DNA from 3 places in the Desulfomarina sp. genome. Region 3 is predicted to be linked to each of the others. Evidence: riboswitches for the same ligand, from Rfam matches in the RefSeq annotation. Region 3 holds a riboswitch; each other region holds the start of a gene.

Evidence for each region. A riboswitch is a leader RNA that binds a small molecule or an ion and turns the genes downstream of it on or off. The one in region 3 is predicted to bind cobalamin.
Region 1: linked by a shared signal. The riboswitch ahead of ACXLDX_RS14040 (sirohydrochlorin cobaltochelatase) and the one ahead of ACXLDX_RS13900 (hypothetical protein) in region 3 are both predicted to bind cobalamin.
Region 2: linked by a shared signal. The riboswitch ahead of trpD (anthranilate phosphoribosyltransferase) and the one ahead of ACXLDX_RS13900 (hypothetical protein) in region 3 are both predicted to bind cobalamin.

Annotation. Positions count from the first base shown of each region.
Region 1 is NZ_JBPLBA010000254.1:260-6,498, forward strand. It holds gene ACXLDX_RS14020 (Re/Si-specific NAD(P)(+) transhydrogenase subunit alpha) at 1-1,506, shown strand, start outside; gene ACXLDX_RS14025 (NAD(P)(+) transhydrogenase (Re/Si-specific) subunit beta) at 1,517-1,801, shown strand; gene ACXLDX_RS14030 (IS256 family transposase) at 1,721-2,962, opposite strand; gene ACXLDX_RS14035 (NAD(P)(+) transhydrogenase (Re/Si-specific) subunit beta) at 2,961-4,298, shown strand; cobalamin riboswitch at 4,364-4,548, shown strand; gene ACXLDX_RS14040 (sirohydrochlorin cobaltochelatase) at 4,670-5,653, shown strand; gene cobI (precorrin-2 C(20)-methyltransferase) at 5,724-6,239, opposite strand, start outside.
Region 2 is NZ_JBPLBA010000161.1:4,337-10,812, forward strand. It holds gene ACXLDX_RS09580 (TolC family protein) at 1-1,316, opposite strand, end outside; gene cobT (nicotinate-nucleotide--dimethylbenzimidazole phosphoribosyltransferase) at 1,540-3,660, opposite strand; gene ACXLDX_RS09590 (hypothetical protein) at 3,664-3,873, opposite strand; gene trpD (anthranilate phosphoribosyltransferase) at 3,876-4,994, opposite strand; cobalamin riboswitch at 5,169-5,400, opposite strand; gene ACXLDX_RS09600 (carbon-nitrogen hydrolase family protein) at 5,465-6,256, shown strand; gene ACXLDX_RS09605 (hypothetical protein) at 6,465-6,476, shown strand, end outside.
Region 3 is NZ_JBPLBA010000251.1:10,809-17,284, reverse strand. It holds gene ACXLDX_RS13915 (sensor histidine kinase) at 1-1,097, shown strand, start outside; gene ACXLDX_RS13910 (endonuclease/exonuclease/phosphatase family protein) at 1,055-1,795, opposite strand; gene hemC (hydroxymethylbilane synthase) at 1,961-2,890, shown strand; cobalamin riboswitch at 3,142-3,326, shown strand; gene ACXLDX_RS13900 (hypothetical protein) at 3,395-3,601, shown strand; gene ACXLDX_RS13895 (DMT family transporter) at 3,617-4,498, shown strand; gene ACXLDX_RS13890 (DUF533 domain-containing protein) at 4,624-5,253, opposite strand; gene ACXLDX_RS13885 (hypothetical protein) at 5,983-6,309, shown strand.

The sequences.
Region 1 (6,239 bases), on a different contig from region 3:
ACAACACCTGATGTCGCCAAACTTATAAAGAAACTCGGTTTTGAAGTCACTGTCGAATCAGGAGCCGGACTGGCTTCAAAATTTACAGATGACGCTTACCAGGAAGCTGGTGTCAATATCGCCAAAGATGTAAAAACACTTTATGACACATCGGACATAATTTTAAAAGTTCGAGCCCCCGGATTCAACCAGGAGCTTTCCCTGGATGAAACGGAATTGTTTCGCGAAGGACAGACACTTATCAGTTTTATCCAACCCGGCCTGAATGAGGAGTTGCTCAAACAACTCTCGGCCAAAAAAATATCGGTCCTGGCCATGGATTCAATTCCCAGAATTTCCAGAGCGCAAAAGATGGACGCGCTGAGTTCAATGGCAAATATCGGCGGCTACCGTGCTGTAATAGAGGCGGCCCAGCACTTCGGTCGTTTTTTCACCGGCCAGATAACAGCCGCGGGCAAAGTTCCGCCTGCCGCAGTTCTTGTTATCGGCGCCGGTGTAGCCGGCCTGTCTGCAATTGGTACGGCCAGGAGCATGGGGGCAATCGTCCGCGCTTTTGATACCCGCCCCGAGGTAAAAGAACAGGTCGAAAGTATGGATGCCGAATTCCTGATGCTCGATTTTTCCGATGAAAACGGCAGCGGTGAAGGTGGTTATGCCAAGGTAATGAGTGATGAGTTCATCAAAGCTGAAATGGCTCTTTTTGCGGAACAGGCAAGAGAAGTTGACATAATTATCACTACGGCTCTCATCCCGGGCAGACCTGCTCCTGAGCTGATCACCGAAGCAATGGTGCGCAGCATGAAGGAAGGCAGTGTCATCGTTGACCTGGCCGCGGAAATGGGCGGCAACTGTAAACTGACGGAAGCAGATAAGGTCATAGTGAAACACGGTGTTACCATAATAGGTTATACGGATTTACCATCACGTCTCGCGACCCAGTCAAGCCAACTGTATTCCACCAACCTCCGCCACCTGCTTACTGAACTGACTCCCGAAAAAGATGGGAAAATCAATATCAATATGCAGGATGAGGTGATTCGTGGTGCAACTGTAATCAGGGAAGGTGAAATAACCTGGCCACCCCCTCCCCCCAGGCTTTCAGCTTCACCTCCAAAACAGGAACAGCCCGCCGCACCACCGGAACCAGTAGAAGAGAAAAAACCGAATCCTTTAGGTGTGATTCTACCTTTCGTCATCGGAGCATTGGCTCTTCTGGGGCTTGGAGGTATTGCTCCCCCTGAGTTCATGTCCCATTTCACCGTCTTTGTTCTGGCCTGTTTTATCGGTTATATGGTTGTCTGGAATGTGACACCGTCCCTGCACACACCCCTCATGAGCGTAACAAACGCGATCAGCTCCATTATTATTATTGGCGCACTGCTCCAGATATCTTCGGAAAGCCGGTTAATCATGTTTCTTGCCGGAATCACCATTCTTATAACCAGCATAAATATTTTCGGTGGATTCGCAGTTACTCACCGCATGCTTGCCATGTTCAGGAAATAGGAGGAAACCCATGACACAAGGTATTGTTACAGCAGCCTATATCGGGGCAAGCATCATGTTCATACTGGCCCTTGGCGGACTCAGTCGGCCGGAAACTTCAAGAAGGGGTAATTTTTTTGGTATCCTGGGTATGATACTGGCGCTTTCAGCCACTGTCATCGGGATTGTATCGAACAACTACTTTATCTTAATTGCAGGAATTCTCATGGTAGTGTCAACTTTTCTGTGTGAAATTGTTCCAGGCCAATTTTTTAAGGTTCGGAAGGTTTCTTCCCACTTTTCCAATCGGATTTGACCTCCAATGCAATTCCATTCTCAGTGAAATAAAAGCCAGGAGCCGGTAACAGGCATCCTCTCCAGCCACTATTTCCATTGGTTTGGTTCTTCGTTTAAATTCCTTGTTTAATCGTTCAATTACGTTCGTTGTCCGAAGAGAAATCCACTCCTCCTGTGGAAAACTGAAAAACGTCAGGCAGGAATCGAGAGATCGGTCTAGACAGGCAACTGCCGATGGTAGATCCTTCCCCCATCTGCTGATAAAATTTTCATAGAGCTCAAGGGCTTTTTTCTTAGAAGAAGCATAAAAAATGGACCTTACTCCATCTGCGACAATTTCCTTTTGTTTCTTAGGAACTTTTGCAAGTATATTTCTCGCAACATGCACCTGACAACGCTGTACACGGGCATTGGAAAATTCTTCCCGAAATACTTTCTCAAGACCTGGAAGACCATCCATGATACCAAGTTGAACAACACTTCCGTCCAGACCTCTTTCTTTGAGGTCTTTGAAAAACTCTCTCCAGATAACTGACGATTCTTTGTCGCCGGCTTGAAGACTGAGAACCAACTTCTGACCCGTCTCGTTCACTCCTATTGCTGCCAGTACGGGGGTCAGTTCAACTGACTGGCAATATCGCATCGGGAAATTGACACCATCGATGAAAATATATTTGATTTTTTCCTGAGAAAGGTCTCTACGTCTCCATTTTTCCACAGACTCGGACAATTCAGAATTCACATTACTGATCTCTGTTGGAGAAATGGATCTTCCAATAAGTCTGCGTGAAAGCATTGATAAACTGCGTGTACTGATACCAGCAAGAAACATCATGCTCATATCACGACTGATTTCTTTTTCGTACTGTTTGCTCCGAGGAAGAATTTGTGTGTTATATTTTCCAGCCCTGTCACGAGGAACCTTGACTTTTACTTCTCCTATTCCCTTAAGAGCAAATTTCCTTTTATATGAACCATTACGGTGGTTTGATTCTCCATCTTGACGCTCATATGGTTCTCTGCCAAGAAAATTACTCATCTCTGCTTTCATAATAGAAGACAAGTACTCACCTACGGTCTGCCGCAGATCAACACGGATCATCTCAAACAGTGATTCTGGTTGCTGTTGAATCTCGTTGAATATTTCTACAACTTCAGGTACGCTGATTTCCACTTTCATGGCGCTTCTCCTTTTAGGTTTGATCTTTTTGCGAATTTCAAAACCGTATTATAGGAAAAGCGCCTTTTTTCTGCCTCTTATAATTTCACACAATATATTTTACACTACCATTCTCATCGGTGGATCCATTGGCCTGGTTCTGGCCGGAAAAGTAAAGATGACTCAAATGCCGGAGCTGGTTGCAATCCTGCACAGCCTGGTCGGCTTAGCCGCAGTGCTTGTCGGATTTGCCAATTTCCTGGATCACGACCCTGCGCTTGTCGGGACGGACAGAACCATCCATGACATAGAAACCTACCTGGGCATATTTATTGGAGCCCTCACCTTTTCAGGATCAATAATCGCCTTCCTCAAGCTCAGTGGTAAAATCGGCGGCAAACCTCTGCTGCTCCCGGGCCGGCACTGGCTCAATCTTGCTCTGCTTGTCGGCGCCCTCACCTTATGTACCGGTTTTGTGAGACAATCCGCTGCGGGAGGTGGCACATCTTCACTTGTCATGATGACCATAATCGCTCTCGTTTTCGGCGTGCATATGGTTATGGCGATTGGTGGAGCCGATATGCCGGTGGTCGTTTCCATGCTGAACAGTTATTCGGGCTGGGCGGCAGCTGCAACCGGATTCATGCTGAATAATGACCTGTTGATCGTGGTCGGCGCCCTTGTAGGAAGCAGTGGTGCCATTCTCAGTTATATAATGTGCCGGGCAATGAATCGTAAGTTCATCTCCGTTATCGCCGGAGGTTTCGGGACATCGGGAGGCAAGGCTGCATCAGCACCGGAAGGAGAAGCCGGGAACATTATCCCTGTTGAAAGTGCAGAGGTGGCTGAGTTACTGCTTAATGCCGAAGAAGTAATGATTATTCCCGGCTACGGTATGGCGGTGGCCCAGGCTCAACATACCGTGCATGAAATAACCAGAAGACTGCGCGCTGAAAATATCAATGTCCGTTTCGGCATCCATCCGGTGGCCGGTCGTATGCCCGGCCATATGAACGTCCTCCTTGCTGAAGCGAAAGTTCCATATGACATCGTTTTTGAACTTGATGAAATCAATGATGACTTCCCGGATATTGATGTTTCCGTGGTCATTGGTGCCAATGACATAGTAAATCCGGCAGCCCAGGAAGTACCTGACAGCCCCATCGCAGGAATGCCGGTACTCGAATGCTGGAAGAGTAAAACCACCATCGTTTTGAAACGATCCATGGCAACAGGCTATGCAGGGGTATCAAACCCTCTCTTTTACAAGGAAAACACGCGGATGCTCTTCGGCGACGCCAGGGAAAGTCTGGACAGTGTGCTGAAAAATCTCAACCAGGAGAATGTTCGGGAATAGGCCTCTTTTCACAGTTCTTTCTCCCCAAGTATCAGACACCCTTGACTTGCCGTTCTGTTTTGAGTACAGTTACACCGTTTTCAGGTATCCGTAAATACGGATGAAAAGGGAACCCGGTTAAATTCCGGGACGGGCCCGCCGCTGTAACCGGGGACGAATTCCGCATGATGTCACTGTCTGATTCAGATGGGAAGGCGCGGAAGGAGAAAGATCCGGAAGTCAGAAGACCTGCCTGAGACATGTCTGCGTTCCAGGCAGGGAAACAGACAACGGCACATCTGGGATAAAGAAGGGACATCCCGGATCAATTTTAATAATTGGTCCGGGATTTTTTCGTTTATCTCAGGGCCGCTTGAAAGGGAGATTTTTTCATGAAGCTGAAAACCGTTTTTCTCACGGCTGCTGTTGTAAGCATATTTGCCGTACAAACCGTATCCGCAGGGGAACATAAAGTGGAGCATAAAAATGGTGTTGTTCTGGCCATGTTCGGCACCACGGTTGAACCGGCCCTGCAGGGGCTGCTGAACATCAGGGAAAAAATGGCCAAAGCGTACCCGGACACTCCTGTACGTTTTGCCTTCACATCCAATATCATCCGCCGCATCTGGCAGAAACGGGCCAAAGACCCGGCCTACATTAAAGCACATCCGGAAATACCCGCAGAAATCCTGCACGTCCAGGGACCACTGGCAACTATTGCCAATTTTCAGGATGACGGCTATGACACTATAATTGTCCAACCCACCCATATCGCTCCGGCGGAGGAATTCCTCGATCTCAGCAGTTATGTCAAGGCAATTGGCTCCATTGACACCATCAAGAAAAAATTCAAACCGTTCAACAAACTTGTCATCGGCCGGCCCATGCTCGGTACTTTCGGTGTTACACACCCCTATGATGAGGATATCAAGAGAGCGGTCAAGGCCATGAAGGAAGATGTGGATCGCGCCAGAGCTAAAAAAGCCGCACTGGTTTACATGGGACACGGTAACGACTTCTTCCCCTCGGGCGGTTCATATCTCCAGTTTGCCCACGAAATGAACCAGGCGTATCCCGATGTACTCACCATAGTGGGTACTGTTGAAGGATATCCAGGTGTTACGGAAGTTATAAATAAGTTAAAACACGCGGGCGTTAAAAACGTTTATATCCGGGCTTTCATGATCGTCGCGGGCGACCATGCCCGTAACGATATGGCAGGGCCCGAGGAAGATTCCTGGAAATCTCTTATGGAAAAAGAAGGCATCACCGTACACCCCTACCTGCACGGAATGGGAGAAAATGACAAAATTGCCGAGATTTACGTGCGGCACGCAGCGGACGCGGCCAAAGACGCGGGAATTGAGTTGAAATAGTGATGCGTTGAGATCTTGTGCGGACGCCCCGGTGCCCGCACAAAAATGAGGATGAGAACAGTTTCAGGATTCAGGTTTTACGCACAATTATCGTTGAGAAATAGTGTATCTCTCTGCCGACAGCCTGGCTGATATCACTCCATATTTTCTGATCGCCGAGGCTGCACCTTTCAACCAGCACCGCCTTATGGAGGAGGTCGAGCCTGTCCAGCAGTCCCGCAAGTCTCGCCATGACCTTGTGAACCTTCATAAAAACAATGGTATCACTGGCTTCAAGTATTTTTTCAATCTCGCAGTCTTCAAAGGTGGCAGGAATGACAACAAGTTTTTCATCACCGAGACAGAGGGGCGTCGCAGTGACCGCCGATGACGCGCCAATGGCGGAAACACCCGGAACGATTTTTACGCTGAAAGGATGACCGAGTTTCTCCAAGGTCTCGCAGACATAAAAGCCCGTACTGTAAATAGCAGGATCACCCAGGGTGGGAAAAGCCACATCCTTCCCCGATTGAAGGTAAGCGAGGATGGTTTCGGCGGCTTCCCGCCAGGCATTGTCCACCTCAGTCTCCGGTCTTTTCCCCCTGTG
Region 2 (6,476 bases), on a different contig from region 3:
TCCAGATAGAAACGGGCAGAGGTGTATGTGTAGCCTGCGGCAAGAAAACGGCTGAGGGTCTGCTGGTGGCGGGCCTTTGTATAGAGCAGGTCGCTGATGTCGATTGTCCCCTGATCAAAGCGGACCTGTTCGATTTTTTCTGTTTCTTCAATAAGCTGCAGCTCTTCCCTGGTGCTGTTGTAATCAGTTACAGCCATATTTATTCTGGCAATGGCTTCCAGGATTGACTGTTTTAAGGCCAGCTCGATCTTCCTTTGCTCATACCGGCTCTGCCGGGCCAGGATCCTGCTTTTCTCTATTTTTGACCTTGTACTGCCAAAATCGAAAATATTCCATTTCAGGTTCAGGCCGAGTTGCCAGATCTCCTGGTTGTTCCAGTCACCACTGTATTTATTAGTGCTGTCGTTAGGGCCGAAATTCTGCATATAGGAAGCGTTGAAAAGAACCTGAGGCAGAAGAGAGGCTGTTGATTTTTCGACAATTTTTTCATTTGTTTCTGCGGTCAGCCGGGCAGCCTGCAAGCGCTTCAGCTTTGTCAACCGTTCCACAAAATTTTCATGAACCGCAATGATTGATTCCGGTGTTATGTTCATTTTTTCCAGCGTTTGGAGTTGTTCCACGCCAGCAAGGTCGGCAAGTGATCCATTACTGATTTCAATTCTGGCCGTAAGCTGTTTTCGGTCAGCCTTGGCCTTTTTCAGGCTGGTTGCGGCCTTGAGTTGATCTATCCGTGCTTTTTTCCCAAGGGAGAGCTCAACCGTTATGTTGTCATACAGTTTCTGCAGAGCTCTGATATAGGCAACCAGGGAACTGTCCTGTGCCTGCAGGGAGAGAGAGCTGAGAAAAAGAGCCTTAACATTATAAATAAGTTGCTCCCTGCTCAGGGACCTGGCCGCACGGGCTGTTTCTTTGCGGAGTTCTGCAATTTCCACGGCACGTAGCTGGGCAAAGCCGGTAAAAAGAGCGACTTCGTAGATCACTCCCGCACCCAGCAGATCCTGTGTTGTCGGGACTATCGTTCCACCGGATGCAACGGTTGACGGGGTGAGAGGGGCCAGTGTTCTCGGCAGGTTGAAATGGGTATAGGAGCCGACCAGGTCAAGCCGACCAAAGCCTTTTGCCCGCTGATCAGTCAATTCTTCCCGGGCAATGTTGAGGCTTAACTGCTCTTTCTGCAGGTCCGGATTGTTTTTCAGAGCAAGTTGTACACACTCATCGAGGGTGAGTGAAAATCCAGGGACAGTCAGGCAGCTCAGCAAAAGGACCGCCAAAGAAAAAAGAAGCCTCAGCAGTGTATGTATTTTTTTACGGTTCATAATTATTCAAGGGCCCTTTACGGGGTTAATCATGGAATTAAACGAACGTTTGATTATAATAAGTCGACAGAAGAGAAAAAGCAAAGAAAAAATCATAACAGAGGTTCAAAACTGAAAATGCACCGTTATTTCCTGGAAGAGGTCAACCCCAATAATCAGGTATATCTTCAGGTTCATCTGTGTCAGGCCGGAATTCGCACGTAATCGGGGATTGATTCAGGTTTCATCGCACAACGGCTGTGGCTACTCCCGCATCATCAAACGAGGCCATTTCCCGCATCATACGGCAGGCAAGTTCGACCAGGTTCATGGTTATGGCGGCACCTGTACCTTCTCCCAGGCGCATATCAAGGTCGATGACCGGCTCCAACCCCATGATGTCCAGGGCGGTTTTCTGGCTGATTTCGACGGACCTGTGGCCGGAAACAAGGTAATCGCCGACGGCAGGGCAGAGCAGGTAGGCGAGAAGGCCTGCAGCGGTGGAAATGACACCGTCCAGGACCACGCAGCATTTCTGTGACGCCGCTGCAAGCACAGCTCCACATATGCCGCCCAGCTCATAACCGCCGACTTTGGCCAGGATGTCGACAGCATCGGCGGGATCGGGTCGATGGAGGGCAAGGCTTTTTTCAATGACCTCTACCTTGCGCTCCAGGCCGCTGTTGTCCACTCCGGTTCCCCTGCCGGTCAGCCGGGTCGGAGACAGGCCGGAAACAGCACAGATAATTGCCGTGGCACTGGTAGTGTTGCCGATTCCCATTTCGCCCATACCAACTATATCACAGGAACGGGAGTTATTTTCCGTGATGAAAATCCGGGCACCCTGCTCTATGGTTTTTATTGCCCTGCCCCTGCCCATGGCGGGTTGGATGGCAAAGTTATCAGTTCCATATGCTATTTTTTCTCGGATCAGCATGGGGTGGTCGGCAAAATCACTCTTTACACCCATGTCCACGATTGACAACTCTATGCTGTACTGGCGACAGAAAGCGTTGACGGCAGCTCCCTCCTTCAGAAAATTTTCCACCATCTGTACCGTCACCCTGGCGGGAAAAGCAGAAACACCCTCCTCGACTACACCATGGTCTCCGGCAAAGACAAACATTTTTTTATCGTTGATCTCAGGGTTTAAATTGTCCTGGATTGCCGCAAGCTGAACCGCCAGTTTTTCAATTGTGCCAAGCGCACCCAGGGGTTTTGTTTTCAGGTCGACTTTTTTCTGTGCCATATCCCGGACTGCGGCAGTGACGGGTTGTATGGATTCGGTGAGATCCTGAAGGAAGGGAGAGAGATATATGAGCTTTGGTGGGGTTGGCCGGAGTTTTTTCTTTTCCAAAGGTGTTTTTTCCTCTGGATAGGTTGCTGACGCAAGCGTTTTTCCAGACCAGTCGATAATGTATTTCAGGGCTTCGCCGGAGAGGATATGTTCCAGTACCCCTTCGACCTCTTCCGGGCCGATGCATTTTTCAACCAGCATTCCCAGGTCATCCTGTCGACGGTGGCAGAATAATACCGCCTCTTTCATATGTTTTCTTCCCGGGCCATAGGCTCCGTGAATTTCCAGTTCTTTATAGTGGATGAGGTTGAGCAGGTTTGTTTCTATCTCTTCATTTTTTTCCAGACCACTGAAATAAACAAGGCGTCCACCCTTGCGCAGTTTGGTGATGCAGAGAGAAAAGGCGATATGGGAATCGCAGCAGTTCAGGGCCAGATCAAAATCAGAAGCAACCGTATCCTTACAGAGATCCAGGTTGTTTTTCTTTGCAAATGCATCGAGTCGGGCGATTTTTTTCTGACTCCGTTCCACGACTGTTACCCGGCAGTTTTGTTCACGGCAGAGAAGCGCCGCGAGCATGCCCACCACGCCGCCCCCGTAAATGATTACCCGTGAATTCTGTTGCACGGGAAATTTTGATAAGCCGTTAATGACGCAGGCAACGGGTTCGGCAAAGGTCAGGAGGCGGGGATCGATTTTTTCCGTGACCGCAATCAGGCTGTCCCGGGGGACGGAGACAAAACTGGCAAAACCGCCATCGGAGTGAAAGCCGATGATCCGCATTTCCTCACAGAGATTTTCCCTTCCCGCCAGACAGTATCGGCACTTTCCACAGGCCTGACCGGGCCAGACGGTATACAGCCTGCCCGAGTTGTCGAAACCCGCAATTTCATGGCCCGGTACCCTGGGCAGTGTCAGGTCGCGATGGCCCTGGTTCCACATCCTGGCATCGGTGCGACAGACTGCGCAGCAGGCAACTTCAAGAATTACATGGTTGTCCTTTTCATGCAGAAACGGGGCGGATGAGGAGAATTCCAGGTTGCGGCGGCCTCTCAGTGAAAGTTGCATGGATCAATCCTCCTGATATATTTTCTCGCTGATTGTCAGCTGCACTATGATGGCTTCTGTTTTTCCTTCGCGCTTGAGTTTTTCCACAAGTTTTTTTACTTTTTCAACCTGTTCCAGCGGAAAAACGGAAGCCTTTGCCATGGCGCAGGGTCTGGCAGTGCCATCCTGAAAACGAAAATAGCTTTCCCCCTCTTTTATAACCAGAAGTTCCATGATCAGTTGACTCCCGCTTCGGCTTTCAGACCGGCAAGTTTTGCCAGCCCCGCAGCCGGATCTTCATTCTGTATTTCAACCCATTTTTCCAGTTGCGTAAGCCCTCGACCCGAGAGAAGAATTTCCCTGGCCCTGTCAACTCCTTCTCTGATTGACGGCACCATTTCCCTGACATAAAAAAGCAGACCGCTGTTTAAAATGACAGCGTCATTACGGGCATCATCACCCTGTCCGGCAAGCAGACGGATCATATTGAGGGAGGCGTCGTGGTGGTTGCTGTCTGCCGCAATGCTTTCAGGATTATGGGTCCGCAGGCCTAAATCTTCGGGAGAAAAAGTCAGTTCCTCAAAATTGCCCTGAAAGAGGTGGATTCCCCTGGTTGATCCGCAGACAGATGCTTCGTCCATCCCCCTGTCGCTGCCCGTGATAGCTCCGTAGACAATAATACCATTCCTGTAACCGATGGCGTCCATGACCTCGGCAACCGGTCTGAGAAGAACGGGAGAGTAGACACCCCGGACAGCGATTCCGGGCAGGGCCGGGTTGGCCAGGGAAGCGGCAATGTTGAGGGGGGAACCGAAACAGATTTGCGAGAGAATACGGCCGAGTGCCATGGGATGAACCCTGGGGCTCATGCCGTTGAAAAGGCCGATACCACACTCCCTGATACTGTTGGCCACCGTGTTGACATCGCATTCCATATCGACACCAAGGCTCTCGGCCATATCCACTGTTCCGCGGGCCGAGGTGATGGCACGGGCACCATGGCGGGCAATATGTATTCCTCCTGCACTGCCCACCAGGGCCGCGGCGGTACTGATATTAAATGTTTTGAAGCTGTCCATGCCGGTTCCGCAGTTATCCACGACTTCCAGGTCGTCCAGAATGACCTTTTCAGTATCGAGGTCATAAACCGCCTGCCAGCCACCGGCAACTTCGGCTGCATTTTCCCCTTTGGCGGTGAGGGCGGCGAGAAAGGCGCCCTGCTGCATTTCCGATACTTCGTTGTTCAGAATCATCTGAAAGGCGGAGAAAGATTCATCCCTGGTCAGGTCTGTTTTGGCAATAAGACGGGTTATCAATTCCCCCAGTATCTTGTTTTTTTCAGTGTTGAACCCCATAATATATATCACTCCTGCAGAAAATGAATGATGCGGAATACGGAGAAATACTGAAAAAAAGCGGGAATCAGGGCTCCGTATCCGGCGGTGGGTATTATCCTGTCATATGGATAATACGAAAAACTTTTCCGAATACAGAGAACTCCAGTGGTTAACTCTGAACGTGGAGCGAAACCGCCTCCACGGGTGCAGGCAGGCTTTCTGACTGACGAATTTACCTGCGGCCGACCGCCTTCCCGGAGAACACTCTCCAGTGACTTATCCTGGAAATCAGGATATGGTATCATTAAAAGAACTGCAGAATTGATATCAGTCGGCGCAGACTTCGAATACAGCAAGGACTGGCTTGTGACGGATTCACACCGTCTTTCCTCTTATTTTCGACACCTGCACCGGTCTTATACCTCTCTTTCTCCAGGAAATCAATATGGAAACAATGTCAGCTGACCAATACTGCCGGGAGGTGCGGAATGAAAATTACTCTTGTTCAGACAGAGGTTTCGATAAACCCCTGGGAAAACCTGGCAACGGCATCGGATGCTGTTCATCTGGCAGCGAATGAGGGGAGTTCTCTCATCGCTTTTCCCGAGACATTTATGGCCCGTCTCGAAAAGGGCATGTCGGCTGCTGAAATAGCCGAACCCTCAGACGGTCCGTTCGTCAGTGGCCTGGCCGAGCTGGCAGAACAGTATGACATAGCCATTGTCTGTGGAGTCTGGCAAAAGATTGAGGATGAAAAAAAGCGGGCAGCCAACAGTGTCGTTGTTCTTGGTCGGGATGGTGGCCTGCGGGCGGAATACCGGAAAATTCATCTCTTTGATGCGCTGAATGTGAACGAGTCGGAACAGATGGTGGCCGGTTCCCTGCCGCCTCCACTCTTTACCTGTGACGGTATCCGATTCGGTCTGGCGATCTGTTACGATCTGCGCTTCCCGGAACTTTTCAGGCATCTGGCTCTCCAGGGGGCTGAAGCGGTGGTCGTACCCGCCGCCTGGTATGGCGGGGTTCTTAAGGAAGATCACTGGCTGACTCTTCTCAGGTCACGGGCCATTGAGAATACACTCTATCTTGCAGGTGTAAACCAATGCTCAGCCCCTTTCTGCGGGCGAAGCACTGTTTTTGATCCCTTCGGTGTTATGCTGGCAGGGGCGGGAGAAACTGAAGCCCTGGTGTCAGTTAATATTGACAAGGAACGTCTGGAGGATATTCGCGCACGGTTGCCGGCTCTCAAACATATCCGCCGTGGTTTGTTTTTCGGCTGAAGACTCGACAATATTGTCGAGCGGTCGGTAGATTGTCGAAAAGTTTTTCTGGAGAGAATGGTGGATATATTATAACATGTTGAATATATGAAAGATAAATTAAACTTATTATCTGGCACGGTTGTTGATAATTCTTTTGGGAACGCACCTGTTCCGGCAGTTAAAAGATCCAGGTGTAAAACAGAATTACCAACAACAGGAGGACAGCATGTTTAACAGG
Region 3 (6,476 bases):
CCCTGGTTGATCTGTCTCCCACAGAGGAGGGAGTCTGGCTCCGTATTGGCAGCGGCGTGGAACAGAGAGTGTTGACCATTGTTACCGGAAAATATGGGGATAATGTTATTGTTCAGGCAGGCGCGGATAGTCGTGCAAACTTTCGTGTCTATAAAATGCTGGAAAAACGGATAATTGTAATTGTCCTTCTCAGTTCGTTGCTTCTTTTGCCACTTGCACTGTTTTATGTTCGGTTGAGTCTGACCCCGTTGGTTTCAACGGAAAAATCAATCAGTGAGCTTATTCTCCGGCCGAAATCGACACTTCTTCCCGAGCAGGGAAACGGGCCGGAGCTGGACAGGCTGTACAAACAGATCAACTCCCTGCTTGTCCAGAATCGTCAGCTTGTTAAAGAGATGCAGGATTCTCTTGACAATGTTGCTCACGATTTGCGTACTCCCATGACCAGGCTGCGGTCCGTGGCTGAATACGGACTGCAGGCTGATGACGATTGTGAGAAGTTGAGGGAGGCCCTGTCGGACTGCCTGGAAGAATCAGAACGGGTACTGGCCATGTTGAAAATTATGATGAGTGTGGCGGAAGCGGAATCCGGAACCATGCGCCTTGATCTGCAGCGATGTGAAGTGGGGGAGCTTCTGGCGGAAATTGTCACTCTCTATGAGTATGTCGCTGAGGAAAAAAAGGTGGAAGTGAGTCTTGAGGCAGAGGAGGAACTTCATCTCATTGTTGATCGAACAAGAATTTCCCAGGTCTGGGCCAATCTGCTTGATAATGCTGTTAAATATGGACGGGCAGGAGGGTGGGTAAAAATATCTGCCGGAGTTGAGGGAGGATTCTGCCTGGTTGTTTTTGAAGATAACGGCATGGGTATATCAGAAAATGAACAGGGACGTATCTGGGAAAGATTGTACCGGGGGGATCGCAGTCGCTCGGAAAAAGGTCTTGGCCTGGGCTTGAATTACGTGCGGGCGGTGGTTGAGACTCACGGGGGAAGTGTGTCAGTCCGGTCAGTTCTGCACGAAGGCAGTCGTTTTGAGGTCAGACTGCCCCTGGATCAGCTCTCAATACAGGAAAAATCACAGACCAGCGGGGAATGATCGGAGAGTCTGACATCGGGAATATAAAAATTGTCGATACGTATTCCCTCGCTGTGCAGAATAAAATCAATCTGCCGCTGCGGGGCGTGGCTGGGGTGTGAAGGTGCATTGGTCACATTGGCATTTTTCAGGCCGGTTGCGGCCAGAAAAAGACTGAGTTCTCCACTGCCCCAGAATGTATTGAAATCACCGGCAATGATTAGTTCCTTGTCGGTTTTCAGGGTCAGGTTATGCAGGTATTCCAATTGGTTCTGTCTGTGTCTGTATTTTAGAGAGAGGTGGACGATGAAGATGGCGATTTCCTGTAAATCCGTCTGAATGACCAGTCGTTTTACCCCCTGTTCAAAGTAATGAAAGGTATGACTGACAATACCCTGCCGGGTGAGCAGGGCGTTTGACTGCCGGTTGAGCAGAGGAACAATCTGGGCGATGGAATCCCCGGGATATTTATTTTCCACGACGTAATCGAATCCAAGTTTTCTGGCAATGGTTCCGGCCTGGCAGAACTTTCCTGACCTGTAAGAGCCGGAATCCACCTCCACCAGAGCGACAATATCAGGATTGACTGATGAGATAAAATTGATTATCCGTTGGAGATTGACATCCGTTTTTTTAAAGAAACCGGAAAATGGCAGGGGCAGATGATACCCGTTTTTATGCCCCGTTGCGTAACGTATATTATAGAGAAGTAATCGCATATTGATATGATACTGATTTCAATTGCAGTAAGCAAATTGAGTGAGTAATTTGCCCCGGATTTTTTGTAACATTTCCTGCCCGGCTGAGCTTTTACGGGTAATCAGAATATGACCTGGATCCTGCAATTGCGGGATTCAGGTGTGAATTTAATCAGGACCTGACTTATGATAATCATTGGCTCGAGAAAAAGTAAGCTTGCCATGTGGCAGACGCTGACGGTGGCAGATGCGCTGAATGAAAACGGCATGGAGACGCGGATAAACAGTATGGAAACACGGGGAGACAGGATTCTCGATGTTTCTATTGCCAAAATTGGCAGTAAGGGGGTTTTTACTGAAGAGCTGGAAGAACAGCTCGCATCGGGAACAACTGATATTGCCGTGCACAGTGCCAAGGACATGCAGTCCAGTCTGCCGGAGGGATTTGCCCTGATAGCCTTTATGGAGAGGGAAAAGGTCAATGATGTTCTGGTGAGCAGGAACAGAACAATTGACCTTGAGGATCCTTCACGGCCGGTTCGAATCGGGACTTCCTCGGTGAGGAGAAAGGCCCTGCTTCGTCACTATTATCCCCATGTGGAGACTGTGGAGATGCGGGGAAATCTCCAGACCAGGATTGCCAAAATGGACAATGGTGACTGTGATGCCCTGATGCTGGCCTATGCCGGAGTGAAACGCATGAAATATGACGGGCTGATTGTTATGGAATTTGATGAAATGAAATTTATACCTCCCGTCGGTCAGGGGTGCATTGCCATCGAGGCGGCAACTTCCCTGGATTCTGTAAAACTGAGTCGGATTCGTGACTGCCTCAATGACGTTGACAGTGAGGTGTGTCTCCTGGCAGAGCGCGCTTTCCTGAAAAAACTTGAAGGCGGCTGTTCCATACCGGCCTTTGGCCTGGCCGTCCTGGAGGGTAATGAGATTATTCTTCATGCAGGTCTTGCCAGTCTCGACGGGCAGCATATTATCCGTCGAAAGGAGAAGGGAGCCAGGAAAGATGCTGAAAAAATAGGAAAAAGAGCTGGAGAGTATATCCTGGAAAACGGGGGGCGGGAGATGCTGTCTGAGATCCGAAGACAGCAGAAAGACTGAAATCTAAATGTATTTTTCTCACAGAGTTGCTCCTCCTGTGACCAAATGCGATAATTCTTTTATGGTAATTACTCACAGGTACCTCAGCTTTTCACGGTCTCTTTTGTCCGCATAGTAGGCCATAGCGAACAAAAGAGCCTGCAAAAATCTGCGGCACCTGTGAGCAATTACAGTTCAGAGATAATAAAATCACATAATTGCTACCCCTGTGAGTAGTTACCTTTTCTGTTGACTATAAAAAAAGAAAACGATAATCTGAATTGAATCAGGGTGTCGCTGATGTTTGCGACCAAAAGGGAACCCGGTGTAAATCCGGGACGGGCCCGCCGCTGTAACCGGGGACGAAAATCGCACAGGCCACTGAATCTTTTTCGGGAAGGCGCGATGAGTAGGAAGAGCCGGAAGTCAGAATACCTGCCCTGATCATATTACAAGTGCCCCGGGTTTGGGAATACTTGTTGTCGTCTTGTATCTGTGGTGAAATCAGGGCCCCCGGATCAGAAAATGGTTCGGGGATTTTTGTTTCCCGGACATTGTCCAAGAAACACAACTCTGGAGGAAATCATGGATAAGAAAGAATGGGCATATGCAAAACAGGCTGCCCTATCGGCAAAAGACTGGGATGTTTTTCAGGCGATTATCAGAAATTGCAGAAAACTGCTGCATCCACCCATTCGACAGGTTGTCTTCGTGGGGGGAAAAAGAGGGTAAGGAGCCCATGGTCGTGTGACAAAATCCCGATTGCAGGAACTGCTTCCGGTACTGGCTCTGTTGCTGGCCATGGTGCTTTGGGCCAGTTCCTTTATTGCTCTGAAGATTGCCTTTGTGGAGTATGATCCTGTAGTTGTGATTTTCGGGCGAATGCTGGTGGCAACACTCTGTTTTCTCCTGGTGGGCAGGCGTCTTGCCCGATCGCTGGATTATCGTGCCGGAGATTACAGGCTTATACTCTTCATGGCATTTTGCGAGCCGTGTCTCTATTTTATTTTTGAAGCAAAGGCTGTTGAGAATACCACAGCTTCCCAGGCAGGCATGATTACAGCCATGCTTCCTGTTCTGGTGATGGTGGCAGCATCAGTCGTCCTGAAGGAAAAAATAAGCTGGAAAGGATGGATTGGAGCGCTGGTTGCCGTGACAGGGGTCTGCTGGTTGACCCTGGAATCGTCTCCCTCCTCTGATGCACCCAATCCTGTCCTGGGGAACTTTCTGGAGTTTATGGCCATGGTCTGTGCCACCGGCTATACCATTGCCCTGAAACGTCTGACCAGACGTTACTCTCCTTTTCTGCTCACCGCCGTCCAGGCACTTGTCGGCAGTTTCTTTTATTTCCCGCTGCTTTTTCTCCCCGGCACAGTCATGCCTGGTGCCTTTCACCTGTCTTCGGCCCTGGCCATAGTTTACCTGGGAGCGGTCATCACTCTCGGGGCTTACGGCCTCTATAACTATGCCGTAGCATATGTACCCGCCAGCAGAGCCACGTTGTATGTCAATCTCATTCCAGTGTTTACGGTCATACTGAGCTGGATGATTCTCGGAGAAACTTTTTCATTGATTCAATGCGCTGCGGCCATGGTCATAATCGGCGGGGTTTATATCAGCCAGAGGTGACATAAGTCCTCACAGGGATGACAACTATATGATTGTATTATTTTTGCGAGTAGTGGTGAATGACAGTAACCGGCCGGCCGGGAGATTTATAGCCAGTCGATCTACCGGCGAGGCGGCCTGACTATTTATTCCGCCTCAGTCTCTATACCTTTTCTGGTTGCTTCGTCAAGGGCCAGGGCTTCTGCGAACCTGTCAAACCATCGTCTCTCTTCCGGAGTGTCTATGGGTACAGATCGTACTGCCAGGGTATACATTGCTTTGCAGACGGCAGGGTCTGTAATGTTTTCCGTCAGTTCATCAATGGATTTCGGGTTGTGTATTTGTTCCAGCAGAAACTCATTTTCCTTCCCACTCAATTCCGCCTTGCCAAATTGGTCAAGAATTGCCTTCTTTTCATCTTCATCCACATAACCGTCGGCGTAAGCTGCACTGATTATTACCTGGATCATCCTTATTGCCAGTTCATTATTACCAATACCTGCATTTGTTTCCGCAGGAGGAACCGGTGGAGGTGGCGGGCCGGAACCGGGAGGGGGAGGTGGTGTTCCCGGGGAACTTCCAGGTGGGGGTGGAGGGGGAGGAGACTCCTGCTTTCTGTTCTGATCTTTAAAGATTTCAAAAGCGCCGACACCGAGGCCGATTGCGGTCATCAGCCCTCCGCTGGAGGCAATATTTCCCAGCATGGATCCTTTGCCACTGCTGGAACCTATGACTTCCTGCACGAGTTTTCCAAGAAGTTTTTCTGCGTTAAACATGACTGTTTTTTCCCAGGTGTTAGATAGTGCCTGTCCATAGTTAATCTTTTTGCCCGATATCTGCGTTGGCCGAAAAATTTTATCCTCGGAGGTAAGCGTAGACTCCGATATCAATAATATGCCTGCGGTAAAATTTCCCGTGCGCTTTGATCTCGAACAAAAATCCTCATTTATGGACAGGCACTGGATATTGATTTTTAAAAACTGCCAAGCGTAACTGCTTACAGAACCACATCTTTTTACGTTCTCTTTTGTCCGCACAGGTCGGTAAAAATGAAGAAGAGCCTGAAAAAATTTGTGGCACCTGAAGGCATTTACAGTTCAGAGGTAATAAAACCACACAGTTGCTATCCCTGTGACCAGTTACAATCTCATAGTTGCTGTTCCTTTGACTTTACTTGTTTATTCCTACCTCTCTCATACCGATTTGACAAGGTTCTTTTCCAGATCGAAGCAGGCAATAAATTTTCTGATTACGTATGAAACTCAGCCTGTTATTTGTGAGTCTCATGGGTAATCAAGATAAATTTTGCGCATTTTGAAATCCCATGGGAAAAAAACAGGCGGAATTTCTAGTGTTATGTCGGTTAACATATTGTAATAGCGTGTAAATATGGTGTGGCATGCTGTTTGCATCGGAAGGAGTGCGTTTGCATGCAAAGCAGAATATAAAAAGGTGGGTCCGGGAGAAAACCGGATTCGATGTTTTCACATTTCAAGGAGTAAAAAATGAAAAAGTATATTTTGGTGGCGATGGCTGCCGCCCTCATCTGTATGAATTCCGGGATGATGGCAAATGCCACCCAGAAGGCAAAAAATGCCACGGTTAAAGGGACGACGGTCGTACAGAAAGAGGATCAGGCTCAGCAGTCTTTTTCCGGATTGGTGAAGAAAAGCGGTAAGATTATTTTCCTGGAAACCGATGAAGGAGTTTTCCGCTTGAAGGGAAAAGATCTGGAAGATTTTGTCGGGAAAAAGGTTGCCATTCTGGGAACTATTAATTCCCAGAACGGCTCCGAGCATATTGTTGTAGCCAAGGCGGTTATTACCCAATAGCTCTGAGTATTGAAGTGCCACACCATGTAGAGCAGATGGGAAGTTTTTTCGCATCTGTTCTGCACCTTTCCCTGTTTTTCCTTAACTGCTTTTTGTTCTTTCCAATTCATTTCTTTCGCTGTATCTTTGCAATTTTTGTAACCGCTCTGAGGGGTTGTGAGCAAATA